Regions from separate parts of the Bacillus sp. 0209A genome, predicted to be linked through region 2. Evidence: riboswitches for the same ligand, from Rfam matches in the RefSeq annotation. Region 2 holds a riboswitch; each other region holds the start of a gene.

Region 1 (3,211 bases), 420 kb from region 2:
AAGTTCTTGAAGTACCGCATGAAGAAATTGTATTTGCGCTTGATGCCATTCAGGATCCGGTTTCTCTATTTGAACCGATTTATAACGACGGCGGAGACCCGATTTATGTGATGGACCAAATTAGTGATGAGCGCAATAAAGATTCACAATGGATTGAAGAGCTGGCTTTAAAAGAGGGCATGAGAAGACTGAATGATAGGGAAAAAATGATTTTGCGAAAGCGGTTCTTCCAAGGGAAAACACAAATGGAAGTAGCCGAGGAAATCGGGATTTCCCAAGCGCAGGTGTCCAGGCTTGAAAAAGCGGCTATCAAACAAATGAATAAGAATATCCATCAATAATGTAAAGCCTTTAAAACAATTTTTGTTTTAAAGGCTTTCTATTGATTTCGGACGGTTTACGTTTTGGAAAAAATAAGGTATCCTAGTTCGTACGAAGTTTTATGAAAATTTAAATAATTATAGAAGGCAGTAAAGAGGAGGACCACGATGATTTTGCAGCTTGACAATGTCTCATTAAAACGAAATGGGAAATGGATACTGAGGGATATCCATTGGAGGGTGGAAGAAAAGGAAAATTGGGTGCTTTACGGACTGAATGGCGCCGGAAAGACCGCACTGTTAAATATGCTTTGCTCATATTATTTCCCAACATCGGGCAAGATGCAGGTGCTTGGCCATGAATTTGGCAAAACAGAGCTTGGGGAGAAGCTCAGACGGAAAATTGGCCTCGTCTCAGCGGCTCTTCAGCAAAAATTTTATCCGGCAGATTCAGCATTTGAAATTGCTTTGAGCGGCGCTTACGCTTCAATTGGATTATATGAAACACCAAGTGCGGAAATCAGGGAAAAAGCGATTGGTTTGTTAGAGGACTTGGGAGCGATTGAATATGCCGACCGCCGCTATGAAACCCTTTCTCAAGGAGAAAAACAAAGAGCTTTGATTGCAAGAGCGCTAATGGCGGATCCGGAGCTGCTGATACTGGACGAACCGGTCACAGGGCTGGATTTTATTGCCCGGGAAAAGCTGTTAGACACGATTACATACATTGCAAACAAAGAAAATGCGCCATCGATCCTTTATGTGACTCATCATGCGGAAGAAATTTTGCCGGTCTTTGACAAAGCCCTTTTGTTAAAACAGGGAGAGGTCTTTAAATCCGGAGAAATAAAAGAAATGCTTACTGATCACATACTCTCGGCTTTTTTTGATACGCCAATCCATGTATTATGGAATCAGGGTCGGCCGTTTTTAACAAGAGCCGAGCCGATAACAAATGCCTGACAAACACATACAGACTCATCCTAGGGGTGCTTTTCGAAGCTGAGAGAGACATTGTCTCAACCCTTTTGACCTGATCTGGATCATGCCAGCGGAGGGAAGCGGTGAAAAAGCGGAGTACATAGGACTCTGTCTGTTTTTATCGAGCCGTTTCATAACATATGAAACGGCTTTTTGATTTTTAAGAAAGGAGCGGATCACATTGAATCAACAAATAGACTCTCTGATCAAAAAGGCGGAAGATCAAAAGGGGGACCTGATTGAGCTTGCAAAAACGCTGATTTCTTATCAGACACCTGCTCCGCCTGCAAGGAATACAGACGGCGTCCAGTCATGGATTGCAGGGTTTTTACATGACATGGGATTCTCGATCGATAAATGGGACGTGTACCCGGGAGATCCCAATGTAGTGGGTCTTCTTAGAGGAATGGATTCAGCCGGTTATCATAGCCTGATCATCAATGGCCATGTAGATGTTGCAGAGGTAAAAGAGAATGAGGATTGGGAGCATAATCCGTTTCACCCAATTGAAAAAAACGGTTTCTTAATCGGACGAGGCGCTTCAGATATGAAAGGCGGGTTGGCGTGTGTGCTGTTTGCGGTCAAATTGATTCGTGAAGCCGGCATTGAACTTCCCGGTGATTTGATTTTGCAATCGGTGATTGGGGAGGAAGTCGGAGAAGCCGGCACGCTTGAATGCTGCAAGAGGGGCTATCATGCTGATTTTGCAGTTGTCGCGGATACGAGCGATATGCATATTCAAGGCCAAGGAGGTGTCATTACAGGCTGGATCGAAATCAAAAGCAGTCAAACGTTTCATGATGGGACGAGGCGGAATATGATTCACGCAGGAGGAGGCACATTCGGGGCAAGCGCAATTGAAAAAATGGCAAAAATCATTGCGGGACTCGGTGAACTTGAGCGCCACTGGTCCATTATGAAAAGTTACCATGGCTTTAAACCCGGCACAAATACCATTAATCCGGCTGTTATTGAAGGCGGCAGACATGCGGCTTTTATAGCGGACGAGTGCCGGCTGTGGATTACGGTCCATTTTTACCCGAATGAAACCCATGACCAAGTGGCAGCTGAAATAGAAGATTACATCAACCGGCTGAGCGACAGTGATATTTGGCTTAGGGAAAACCGTCCTGTTTTTAAGTGGGGAGGCTCATCTATGATTGAAGACAGAGGAGAAATTTTTCCGGCACTGGAAGTTGACCCCAGCCACCCAGGCGTCTTAGCGCTTACAGCGTCTCATGAGGAAGTGAAACGGGAGCATCCGGTTATTGACGTTTCTCAATCCGTTACAGACGGGGGATGGCTGTTTAATGCCGGGATTCCAAGCGTGATCTACGGTCCTGGCGATCTGCACAATGCACACTCTGTGAACGAGGAGGTATCGATTGAGCAGCTGGTGGATTACACAAAAATCATGCTCGATTTTATCATTAGATGGTGCAGCGGTAAAAAAGAACAGTAACCATGAAAATTTCTTCTTGCTGACAAGGTTCAGCCCGCCCATTCATATACTTGAAAAAAGGACGGAAAAAGGACGTGATGGAATGATCAGCATCTCAGAATTTCAGGTGAAGGATGTTGTCAATGTCTCAAACGGGAAAAAGCTGGGGAGCATTGGCGATATCGATATCAATGTGACTACTGGTAAAATTCAGGCGATCATATTAGGGGGGAATGGGAAGGTTCTCGGATTTTTTGGAAAAGAAGAGGAATTAGTCATTCCATGGCGAAATATAGTAAAAATCGGGGAAGATGTGATCTTGGTCCGATTAAGTGAACCGCATGCATAAACCTGCTTGTCTGCTGCTGATTGGAAAATGCCGGAAGTCTCGTTTCTTCCGGCACATTTCATTTAGAAATATGCAAATCGGCGCTCAACGAATGCAGAAAGATGTGGTAAAATAAGTGGG
Region 2 (3,211 bases):
TTCCAAACAGACAGGCATTCCCCTTTTACAGGGAAAAATGAGTTGTTCAGCCCGAGCTGTTTAAAAAACATTCCGCTCCACACCCCGCTGGCAACCGCGACATAATCCGCCGATACGTTACCATTCGGTGTCTCGATGGACAGCACTTCACCGTCACGGTCGACATGCATGACGGGAGTATGCTCAAAAATCTCCGCGCCAAGCGCTTTCGCTGCTTTCGCATATGCCTTGCAAACGAAATAAGGCTCAACATGCACATCATCCTGAATAAAGGATGCCCCGGAAATGTCACCGGACGTATACGGCTCTATTTCTAAAACTTCTTCTTTTGTATGCCAGCTGACTGATTCCAAATCATCCATCTTCCTCAGCCGCAGCACGTCTTCTTCAGAAAACGCCAGCTTAAACATACCGCCGTTATGTCGCCTGATATCAATACCGGATAATGGGTAAAGCTCTTCTCCAAGACCTTTGTACAGACGCTGGCTGTGCATGGCGAAGTCAAAAAACGCGTCACGTTCCTCGCACTCGGCATGAGCGCCCAGCATTCCGGCAGCGGCACTTGTTGTTCTGCCGCCCATTGTCCCGCTTTCAAACAATGCGATTGTTTTGTTTTCCTTTGCTAAATGATAAGCAATCGCGGAACCAATAATCCCGCCTCCAATGACTACTGCATCATAATGCCTTTTCATAGCGCATCTCCTTTAGCTTACGGGAATATCGTCTGGCAGCTTCCAAAGGGTCAGCGGAAGAGAAAATTCCTGACATGACAGCGATGCCGTCTGCTCCCGCTTGTTTTACGTCTCTTAATCTGTCCGGTGTCATGCCGCCGATGGCCATAATCGGGATGGACATCCGCTGTTTGATTTCTGACAGCAAGGACACACCTCTGCCTTCAAGACCCTTTTTGCAATCCGTTTCAAACACATGGCCGAACAATACGTAGTCCGCATCTTCCTTTTCTGCTTGAACGGCTTCCTCCAGTGAATGCACCGACCGCCCGATATGAAGGTGAGGAAATCTGGCTCTGACCTGCTTCGGTGAAAAGCTGTTGCTCGGCAGCTGCACGCGATGAATAGATGAAAAAAGTGCAATATCCACTCGCCCATTCATGACCAATTTTCGTTTATCTCCCCCGCCTTCAGAAACAAGCTCAAGCAGTTTCAAAATGTCAGCCGCCGATTTAGACCGTTCTCGAATGTGAATGTAATCAACTTCATTCTGAATCGCTATGATGACTCTCGCTAACGTTTCAACCGGCTTGCAGTCATCAGTTATGGCGTGAAGCTCCAAATTCCTCCACCTCTTTTATGCCGCGGTCGGACCAGCCTTCTTTTCGATTGGCCATTCCCCAAAATTGATACTCATAGAAGCTTGAAATAACAAAATTCTCTTTCATCTTGGCACGCACTTCCTCCGTGCTGTTTTCCGCCAACTCATCAAAGCGGTTGATTTGCTCTTCGACCTGCTGTCTGAACCAGTCACCGCCGTATGTGCTGATCCACTTCTGATAAATCGGATGCCCCGGATCACATGTCAGCAATTTCTCGCCAACCTCGTAATACAGCCAGTAGCATGGCAGCAGGGCCGCTAAGATCTCAGCAAAATTCCCACTCAAAACCGAACGGTACATATGGGATGTATAAGAGTACGCTGTAGGAGACGGCTTAAACGCCTTACGCTCTGCCTCACTAATCTCCAACAGCTCCGCAAACTCGCGGTGAAGCGCCATTTCCGCCTCATATGTACCTTGGGCGTGGCTTGCCATGCGGCCCGTTGTATAAAGGTCCTTCGCATAAGCGGCACCGAACGATTGTACCTTTGCAAAATGCGTTAAATAATAAGAATCCTGAAGCACATAGTATTTAAAACGGTCAATCGGAAGCGTTCCGTCACCGATTCCCTGAACGAAAGGATGGACAAAGCTCCCTTCCCACCATTCTGCGGCTGCGTTACGGCATTCTTCTGAAAAATTCACACGTCATTCCCCCTGTCTGATAATTAAAAAAAACCACTTTCCCGCAAGGAAAAGTGGTTTGGAATTGGCATAGTAAACTAACACAAATACCGCTCCACTTCCCTACGCAGGTCTGAACCTGTTCAAGTTATGAGGGTCTAAAAGTCACACTTTTATCTCAGCCCTTATGAAGGACACCCCTAGTGGTTATACGAATACATATTGAATTGTTGTTGCACCTCTATATTAACACGAATCCCTATTTGGTCAAGGTTTATCCTTCTAATGTTTTCTTAAGTTCCATTACATACACCCTAGACCCGGTGACAATTAAGCGGTCTCCCAGTTTCAGCCTTGTATCCCCATGAGGAACGATGCTGTCCACACCTCTAAAAATCCTGACAAAGATGACGTCTCCTGTAAAAGGGAATTCCCGTAAAATCACACCGTCGTACGTGCTGTTTTCCATATTAATTTGATACAGAGAAGACTCTTCGTTCGTGAGCAGCTTCATGACACCAGGCGCTTCTATTAGCGCGCGAAGCAGTGTTTTTGTCGACAGCAGCATAGAAAAGATGTTAATTCCCTGCGCCTTCAAAGTTGCTTCATTCTCGGGTGATCCAACGCTGGCAATGACTCTTTCTGTTCCTTTTTCTTTTGCAAGTAACGCAATGTCCGCATTCATGTCTTCATTCCCAGTCGCGACAACCAGGATATCTGCATCAAAAATGCCGAGTGATTCAAGCGTCTGGTGTTCATAGTCAGAGATGGCTTCAACGGTAAATACTGATTCTGACAGTTTTTCCTCCGCATTCTCTTGATAGACATGCACAACACGCACGTCATACTCCTCTTCCGGCAGTTCAAGAGTAACAGGCAATGTCATTTGGTTTGCGCCGATAAACGTAATTGTCTTTTTCTCCTCCGGTTGCTCTTCCCGTGTGTATAATTTTTTAAATAAGACCGGCGAAAAAATACTGGCAATGACGGCTACTAACGTCAGCGCTCCTGACATATTTGCGCTGATCACGTGAAGCTGCTGTCCGATTGTCGCAGCGGCAATCACGAGCGAGAGCGTTGATGTCAGCAGGAAACCAGACGCCAAAATGGTTCGTTTATCATACCACTTCTTCAAGTACAGGACAGGAATGATTTTGCTGACTAACAGCGCCAAAAGCAGAAGCGGGATCATGATTAAAATTTTCGGATCTTGGAAAAGGGTCCAAATATCGAGCTTCACACCGACCATTACAA
Region 3 (3,211 bases), 290 kb from region 2:
TGCAAGCTTCTTAAAAAATGACATGTTAGATCTTCCCCTTTTTCTTTTTCTCAACAGATATACGTAAGAAGAAGGGAAAAAGATTCATTTGATTCGTACTTTTTTCCTATTATTCGTCCGTACTAGGGACAGACTAAGAATAATTTAAAGCAAAGGAGCGGAGTTGAAATGAATAAAGAAAGTCTGGTTGCTGATGAATTACATAGAATGTTTTTGGCTGGTGAACTGCAAATCACGGTAGAAGAGGATATAAACAATATTTCCGAAAGGCTTAGAAATGGTGATCTCAGTTTAGACTCATTAAGCGGTGAAGACGCATTTATAAAAGAAACGGTAAACGAGGCTTTACAAAGAGTGGAGCAATAAAAGGAAGAGACGGTGTCCCATAAATGAGACACCGTCTTTTTTTATGACTTTGTTACAGTTCTCTATGAAATGAACAACTGTAACTAATTGTTCATGCAACACTTTCTGAGTTCTGGGTTTGCGAGTTCTGTTACTGCGCAATTTTTATTTTATGCTGGTTTTGGTTGCTGTTAGGTTTGATTCGGGCTATAAATCATCGTTAGGAATTTTATGTTCTAGCTCTTTCTGATAAAAAAATATTTAGCCTTGTGTCATGCTATAATGAATAACAAATTTTGTCGGGGAGTGGGATGATGAAACAGATTATTGCGATGGGAGGGGGCGGTTTTTCGATGGAGCCGGAAAATTTGTCCCTCGATCGATATATCATGAATCAATCGGCACGGAAGACGCCTCGTATTTGTTTTTTGCCGACGGCAAGCGGTGATTCCCAAAACTATGTTCAGCGGTTTTATCATACATTTCAAACACTGGATTGTGTGCCGTCTCATTTATCCTTATTTAAGCCGCCGTCAACAGATTTAACTTCTTTTGTTATGGAAAAGGACGTGATTTATGTTGGCGGGGGGGAATACGCGGAATATGCTTGTGCTATGGAAGGAGTGGGAGCTGGATCTTATTCTCAGAGAGGCGTGGAAGAACGGTGTGGTTCTAGCTGGATTAAGTGCCGGTGCGATCTGCTGGTTTGCAGAAGGGGTGACGGATTCAGCCGGACCGCTGACAAGTATGAAAAGTTTAGGTTTTTTGCAAGGAAGCTTTTGTCCTCATTATGACGGTGAGAAGGATCGGAGACCGATATACCATCAGCTGATATGTAACGAATTCTTGTGCGAGGGCTATGCGGCGGACGATGGAGCGGCTCTTCATTTCATAAATAATCGGCTATTTCAGACAGTGAGTTCAAGACCGGGTGCAAAGGCATATCGGGTAACGAGGGGTGAACATGAAATATTTGAAACCCCGCTGCCGGTTAAATATTTGGGGCGAATTAGCTGAATATTTTATATATTCCTCTTTTTTTTAGGTTGGTTTTATGTTAAGATGAGTCCGAAATCAATAGTTACTGGGGGTGCCCGTTTTCGGGCTGAGAGAGAAGGTAAGCTTCTTAACCCTTTGGACCTGATCTGGTTCGTACCAGCGTGGGGAAGTAGAGAAATTGTTTTTATTATTGTCGTGCTGGGCAATAATAAGTTTCTTTCTGACTTTAACCGGGTTCATTCATTTGAATCCGGTTTTTTGTGCTGGTTATGGGCTTGATTTTGTCCTTTCAAACGAAGAGAGGGGAAGATTAGTGATGCAAAACAATTCAGTGCAGCAAGCCAACATTTCCATTATGTCGAGTTTTTCGGGGAGCAAGAAAGTGTATGTGGAGGGTTCTTCTTCGGACATCCAAGTGCCGATGAGGGAAATCGCATTGAGTCCGACGACAGGGGCGTTCGGCGAAGAGGAAAACGCGCCTGTGCGTGTTTATGATACAAGCGGACCGTATACCGACCCCGATGTGACCATTCATATTCAAGAAGGGCTAAAGCCGCTCCGCCAAAAATGGATCACGGAGCGCAGCGATGTTGAACAATATGAAGGACGAGCTATAAAACCAGAAGATAACGGTTATAAAAAAGTAAATCCAAACGTAAGCTACCCAGGACTAAAGCGGAACCCGCTGCGGGCGAAAGCAGGTCAAAATGTCACACAAATGCATTATGCCAAAAAGGGGATCATTACACCTGAGATGGAGTTTATCGCAATCCGCGAGCATGTGTCTCCCGAATTTGTCAGAGATGAGGTAGCAAGCGGCCGGGCGATCATTCCTTCAAATATTAATCATCCTGAAAGCGAACCGATGATTATCGGCCGGAATTTTCATGTGAAGATTAATGCGAATATCGGGAATTCAGCGGTTACCTCATCTATAGAAGAAGAAGTGGAAAAAATGACGTGGGCCATTCGCTGGGGAGCGGATACGATGATGGATCTTTCTACCGGGAAAGACATTCATACGACGCGTGAATGGATTATCCGCAATTGCCCCGTGCCTGTGGGAACTGTTCCGATTTATCAGGCGCTTGAAAAGGTAAACGGCGTAGCGGAGGATTTAACGTGGGAGATTTACCGTGATACGCTGATCGAGCAGGCAGAGCAGGGGGTGGATTATTTTACGATTCACGCGGGTGTTTTGCTGCGGTATGTGCCGTTAACCGCCAAACGGACAACGGGAATCGTGTCACGCGGGGGAGCGATTATGGCACAGTGGTGTCTGGCTCATCATCAGGAAAGCTTTTTGTATACTCATTTTGAAGAAATCTGTGAAATCATGAAAGCGTATGATATTGCTTTCTCTCTTGGGGACGGGCTTCGCCCCGGATCAATCGCTGATGCCAATGACGAAGCGCAGTTTGCTGAATTGGAGACTCTCGGAGAATTGACGCAAATTGCCTGGAAGCATGATGTTCAGGTGATGATTGAGGGACCAGGGCATGTGCCGATGCATAAAATTAAAGAGAACGTCGATAAACAAATGGACATTTGTAAAGAAGCGCCTTTTTACACCTTGGGACCCCTGACGACAGATATTGCGCCGGGCTATGACCATATTACTTCAGCGATCGGAGCGGCGATGATCGGCTGGTATGGGACAGCCATGCTTTGTTATGTAACGCCGAAGGAGCATTTGGGGCTGCCTAATCGTGATGATGTACGTGAAGGAGTCATTACATATAAAATTGCTGCGCATGCCGCTGACCTTGCCAAAGGGCATCCCGGAGCGCAAATAAGGGATGACGCTTTATCGAAAGCCCGCTTTGAATTCCGCTGGCGAGACCAGTTTCATCTATCTCTTGATCCG
Region 4 (3,211 bases), 150 kb from region 2:
GTGTTCGGCCATCCAGCGCTTTTTTTCCTGCTTTGTCCAGCACGATCGTTCTTTCAACCCAAGGCGTCCAGTCATCAAGCTGATGCTCAATCACAAGGAGGCTGAAGCCTTTATCACGCTGAAGATCTTTCATCATGTGAACGAACTCCCTCGCTGAATAAGGATCTAGAAGAGAAGTCGGCTCGTCTAACATAATGAGCTCGGGCTCCATCGCTAAAATACAGGCGAGCGCAACTTTCTGCTTTTGTCCTCCTGACAGAGTGGATATTGTTTTTTCTTTTAAATGAGCAATACGTAATTTTTCTAAAACCGCATCGATCTTCTCCGTCATCTCTTCTTTCGGAATCTGCAGATTTTCCAGCCCGAAAGCGATTTCGTCTTCCACCGTCAGCATGCAAAACTGCTGATCGGGGTCCTGAAAGACGACTCCGGCATACTGGGCTACTGTTTCGGAGGCTCCAGGGTCTGTGACCGGCTTTTCAAGTAAAAATACATGCCCCGACTGTGTACCGTCGCAAGCCTCCGGGTAGAGACCGTTTAAACAAAGGGCGAGCGAGCTTTTTCCGCACCCGCTCGGTCCTAGCAATAAAGCGCATTCTCCTTTTTGAAGCTCAAACGAAATGTTTTGAAAAACCGGTTTCTCGTCTTCTTCATAAGAGAAGCTGAGCCTGTCAACCGTGAGGAGCTTATCAAAGGCTTGCATGTTCTGATACCCGTTTCCGTTTCTTTTTCAGTTCCTTTCCGAGTGCCATTCCGTTTAGCACGCCCGTATACGCGAGAGAGTCGCTGACAGCTTTCCCGAGAAGTCCCGCAAGAAGTGCGCCGGAAGCAAGACGGATCATAAGCAAAATGAGAAGATAACCTGGTGAATAGGCAATATAGCCAGAAACAAATAGATTATAGATAAAGCTGGCTACTGAAGATCCCATTCCTGCCAGCATAAGTACAGGCAGAGAGTATGCTTTCCAGCGCGTCGCGAGAAATACAGCTTCAGCTCCGAGACCTTGAACGATGCCGATGACGATGACCATCGGGCCAGATGGATTTCCCAGCAGGCATTCAACGAGAGCGGCTATGACTTCAGAAACAAGCGCCGCTCCGGGTTTTCGAATAATGTACGCGGCGATGATGGAAACGATAAACCAAATACCGTAAATCGGTTCATAAGCGATTGGACCGAACATACCTGCAAGTACGTTTCCAAAATGCGTAAATAATAAATAAACCACGGCAAAAACGATACTGATAACGGACATAATGACAATTTCTTTTACTTTCCAGCTTTTCATTTTATCCCTGCTTTCTGTTTTTTCTAGATGGACTGTTAGCCGAGAGATTCACAGTCATGGTTACGTGCTTTGTTTGCTTTTCAGCCATGCGGAAAACGGCTTCCAATGTCCTGAATACGTCATGCGCATCCCCATCAAGCTCACTCGCGTAATGGACACCCTGTACGAAGGTGCCTTCTGCTTTCGCAATGTCGACAGCTTCCATGATCAACTCCATATAATCCGGCTCATTCATTGGATAAAGGGCAAATTGGCATGGCGCTTCCGCGTTCAGGCTCCGGACAGCATCTTCATTGACACGATTATCGTCTGCGGAAAGATATGTATCTTCTTGTGTGTCGCCCGGGCATCCGATGGAAAACGTGCCGTTCATGACGATGTGTTTTTCGCTGTTTGCCGCGTTAAGATAAATGGCTTTGGCTGCATCGAATACATGATCAGCTGATCCTCGTAAGACTGTGCTGATATGGTCGGTTTTCGTCCAAACCTTAGATGTGTCGGTTTTTTTCAGTGCGGACTTGATCACATTGATAAAATCATCTGTCATCGGATATAAAGAGAACCGAAAACCGGCGATTCTGCTTGTACCGCATATTTGCTCCATTTCTTTCACCCCTTGTTTTTTGGTAAAATAAAAAACTGCATATTCTAAGGGAATATGCAGTAAGAGATCGATTAAGCGCACAAAAAATACACCATTCGGTCAACCTGCACTTCCCCACGCTGGTATTATCCAGATCGGGTCATAAGGGATCAAAACGCGTTACTCCCGCGCTTTATCTCAGCCAAAACAGCACCCCTAGTGCTTTCCGTATACAATTTTTTATGTTGACATCATAATAGATGATAAGAATCATTTTGTAAACCAAGAAATTATTTTTTTCATATCGAGACAGGAGAGAGTGATCGGATTTGGAAAAAGGACACATATTAATTGTGGAAGATGAAGAAAAAATCGCCAGAGTGCTTCAGCTTGAATTGGAGTATGAAGGTTACAGCGTTACCATGAAACACAATGGTACGGAAGGGCTGAATGCGGCAGCGGAAGGCGGGTATACCTTGGTGCTTCTTGATGTTATGCTTCCGGGACTTAGCGGCCTGGAGGTGCTGCGCCGCTTGAGAAAAACGGATTCGCAAACACCTGTCATTTTATTAACGGCGCGCGACAGTGTGCCTGATAAGGTAACTGGACTGGACATCGGTGCCAATGACTATGTCACAAAGCCGTTTGAAATTGAAGAATTACTTGCCAGAATCAGGGCGGCACTGCGCCAAAACGGGACAAAAACAAAAGATGTTGACACCTTTCTTACTTATGACGACTTACGGGTGAATGAAAAAACACGTGAAGTGAGACGCGGAGACAAAGAGGTGGAATTAACGCCGCGGGAATTTGATTTGCTCGTCTATATGCTGAAGCATCCGCAGCAAGTGCTGACACGGGAGCAGATTTTAAGCTCAGTATGGGGATTTGATTATATTGGTGATACAAATGTCGTGGACGTCTACATCAGATACATCAGAAAAAAGTTGGATTATCCTTACGAAAAACAGCTGATCCATACGATTCGCGGGGTTGGCTATGCCATTAAGGGGTAAAAAATGAAGCTAAAGACCAAGATTCATCTATACACATCACTATCGCTGTTACTGTTATTAATTCTGGTCCATACCGCGGTCTATCTCATTTTTTCATCCGCCCTGACATCAACGGATGCGGCCCGGCTTGCAGATGAGACCAGTAACATCGCCGAAGCACTGCATGCTGCTGAAACAGAAGGAGTGGCTTTGCAGGACATGCTGCAGGCCTATCTTCCGGCAAACGGCATGGTCCGTGTTGTGAATGGAGATCAAAAAGCTGTGATGACCATAACAAAAGAAAAAGCGTATAAAGAATTCCCTCTCGCTTTTCATAGCGGTGA

The links. A riboswitch is a leader RNA that binds a small molecule or an ion and turns the genes downstream of it on or off. The one in region 2 is predicted to bind thiamine pyrophosphate.
Region 1: it holds a riboswitch for thiamine pyrophosphate, as region 2 does, so the genes downstream of both, V6D44_RS01610 (acetylornithine deacetylase) here and tenA (thiaminase II) in region 2, are expected to answer to the same signal.
Region 3: it holds a riboswitch for thiamine pyrophosphate, as region 2 does, so the genes downstream of both, thiC (phosphomethylpyrimidine synthase ThiC) here and tenA (thiaminase II) in region 2, are expected to answer to the same signal.
Region 4: it holds a riboswitch for thiamine pyrophosphate, as region 2 does, so the genes downstream of both, V6D44_RS02770 (Ykof family thiamine-binding protein) here and tenA (thiaminase II) in region 2, are expected to answer to the same signal.

The regions. Positions count from the first base shown of each region.
Region 1 covers NZ_JBAIZV010000001.1:406,688-409,898, reverse strand. Annotated here, with positions in the region: gene sigG (RNA polymerase sporulation sigma factor SigG) at 1-341, shown strand, start outside; gene V6D44_RS01615 (ABC transporter ATP-binding protein) at 489-1,283, shown strand; TPP riboswitch at 1,296-1,397, shown strand; gene V6D44_RS01610 (acetylornithine deacetylase) at 1,483-2,763, shown strand; gene V6D44_RS01605 (YlmC/YmxH family sporulation protein) at 2,846-3,091, shown strand.
Region 2 covers NZ_JBAIZV010000001.1:826,505-829,715, forward strand. Annotated here, with positions in the region: gene thiO (glycine oxidase ThiO) at 1-692, opposite strand, end outside; gene tenI (thiazole tautomerase TenI) at 676-1,293, opposite strand; gene tenA (thiaminase II) at 1,271-1,978, opposite strand; TPP riboswitch at 2,061-2,169, opposite strand; gene V6D44_RS03640 (monovalent cation:proton antiporter family protein) at 2,232-3,211, opposite strand, start outside.
Region 3 covers NZ_JBAIZV010000001.1:1,120,316-1,123,526, reverse strand. Annotated here, with positions in the region: gene spo0M (sporulation control protein Spo0M) at 1-24, opposite strand, end outside; gene V6D44_RS05130 (hypothetical protein) at 169-366, shown strand; partial or broken gene V6D44_RS05125 (Type 1 glutamine amidotransferase-like domain-containing protein) at 660-1,362, shown strand; TPP riboswitch at 1,422-1,529, shown strand; gene thiC (phosphomethylpyrimidine synthase ThiC) at 1,661-3,211, shown strand, end outside.
Region 4 covers NZ_JBAIZV010000001.1:676,329-679,539, reverse strand. Annotated here, with positions in the region: gene V6D44_RS02780 (ABC transporter ATP-binding protein) at 1-703, opposite strand, end outside; gene V6D44_RS02775 (ECF transporter S component) at 690-1,289, opposite strand; gene V6D44_RS02770 (Ykof family thiamine-binding protein) at 1,291-1,893, opposite strand; TPP riboswitch at 1,988-2,100, opposite strand; gene ykoG (two-component system response regulator YkoG) at 2,202-2,888, shown strand; gene V6D44_RS02760 (sensor histidine kinase) at 2,892-3,211, shown strand, end outside.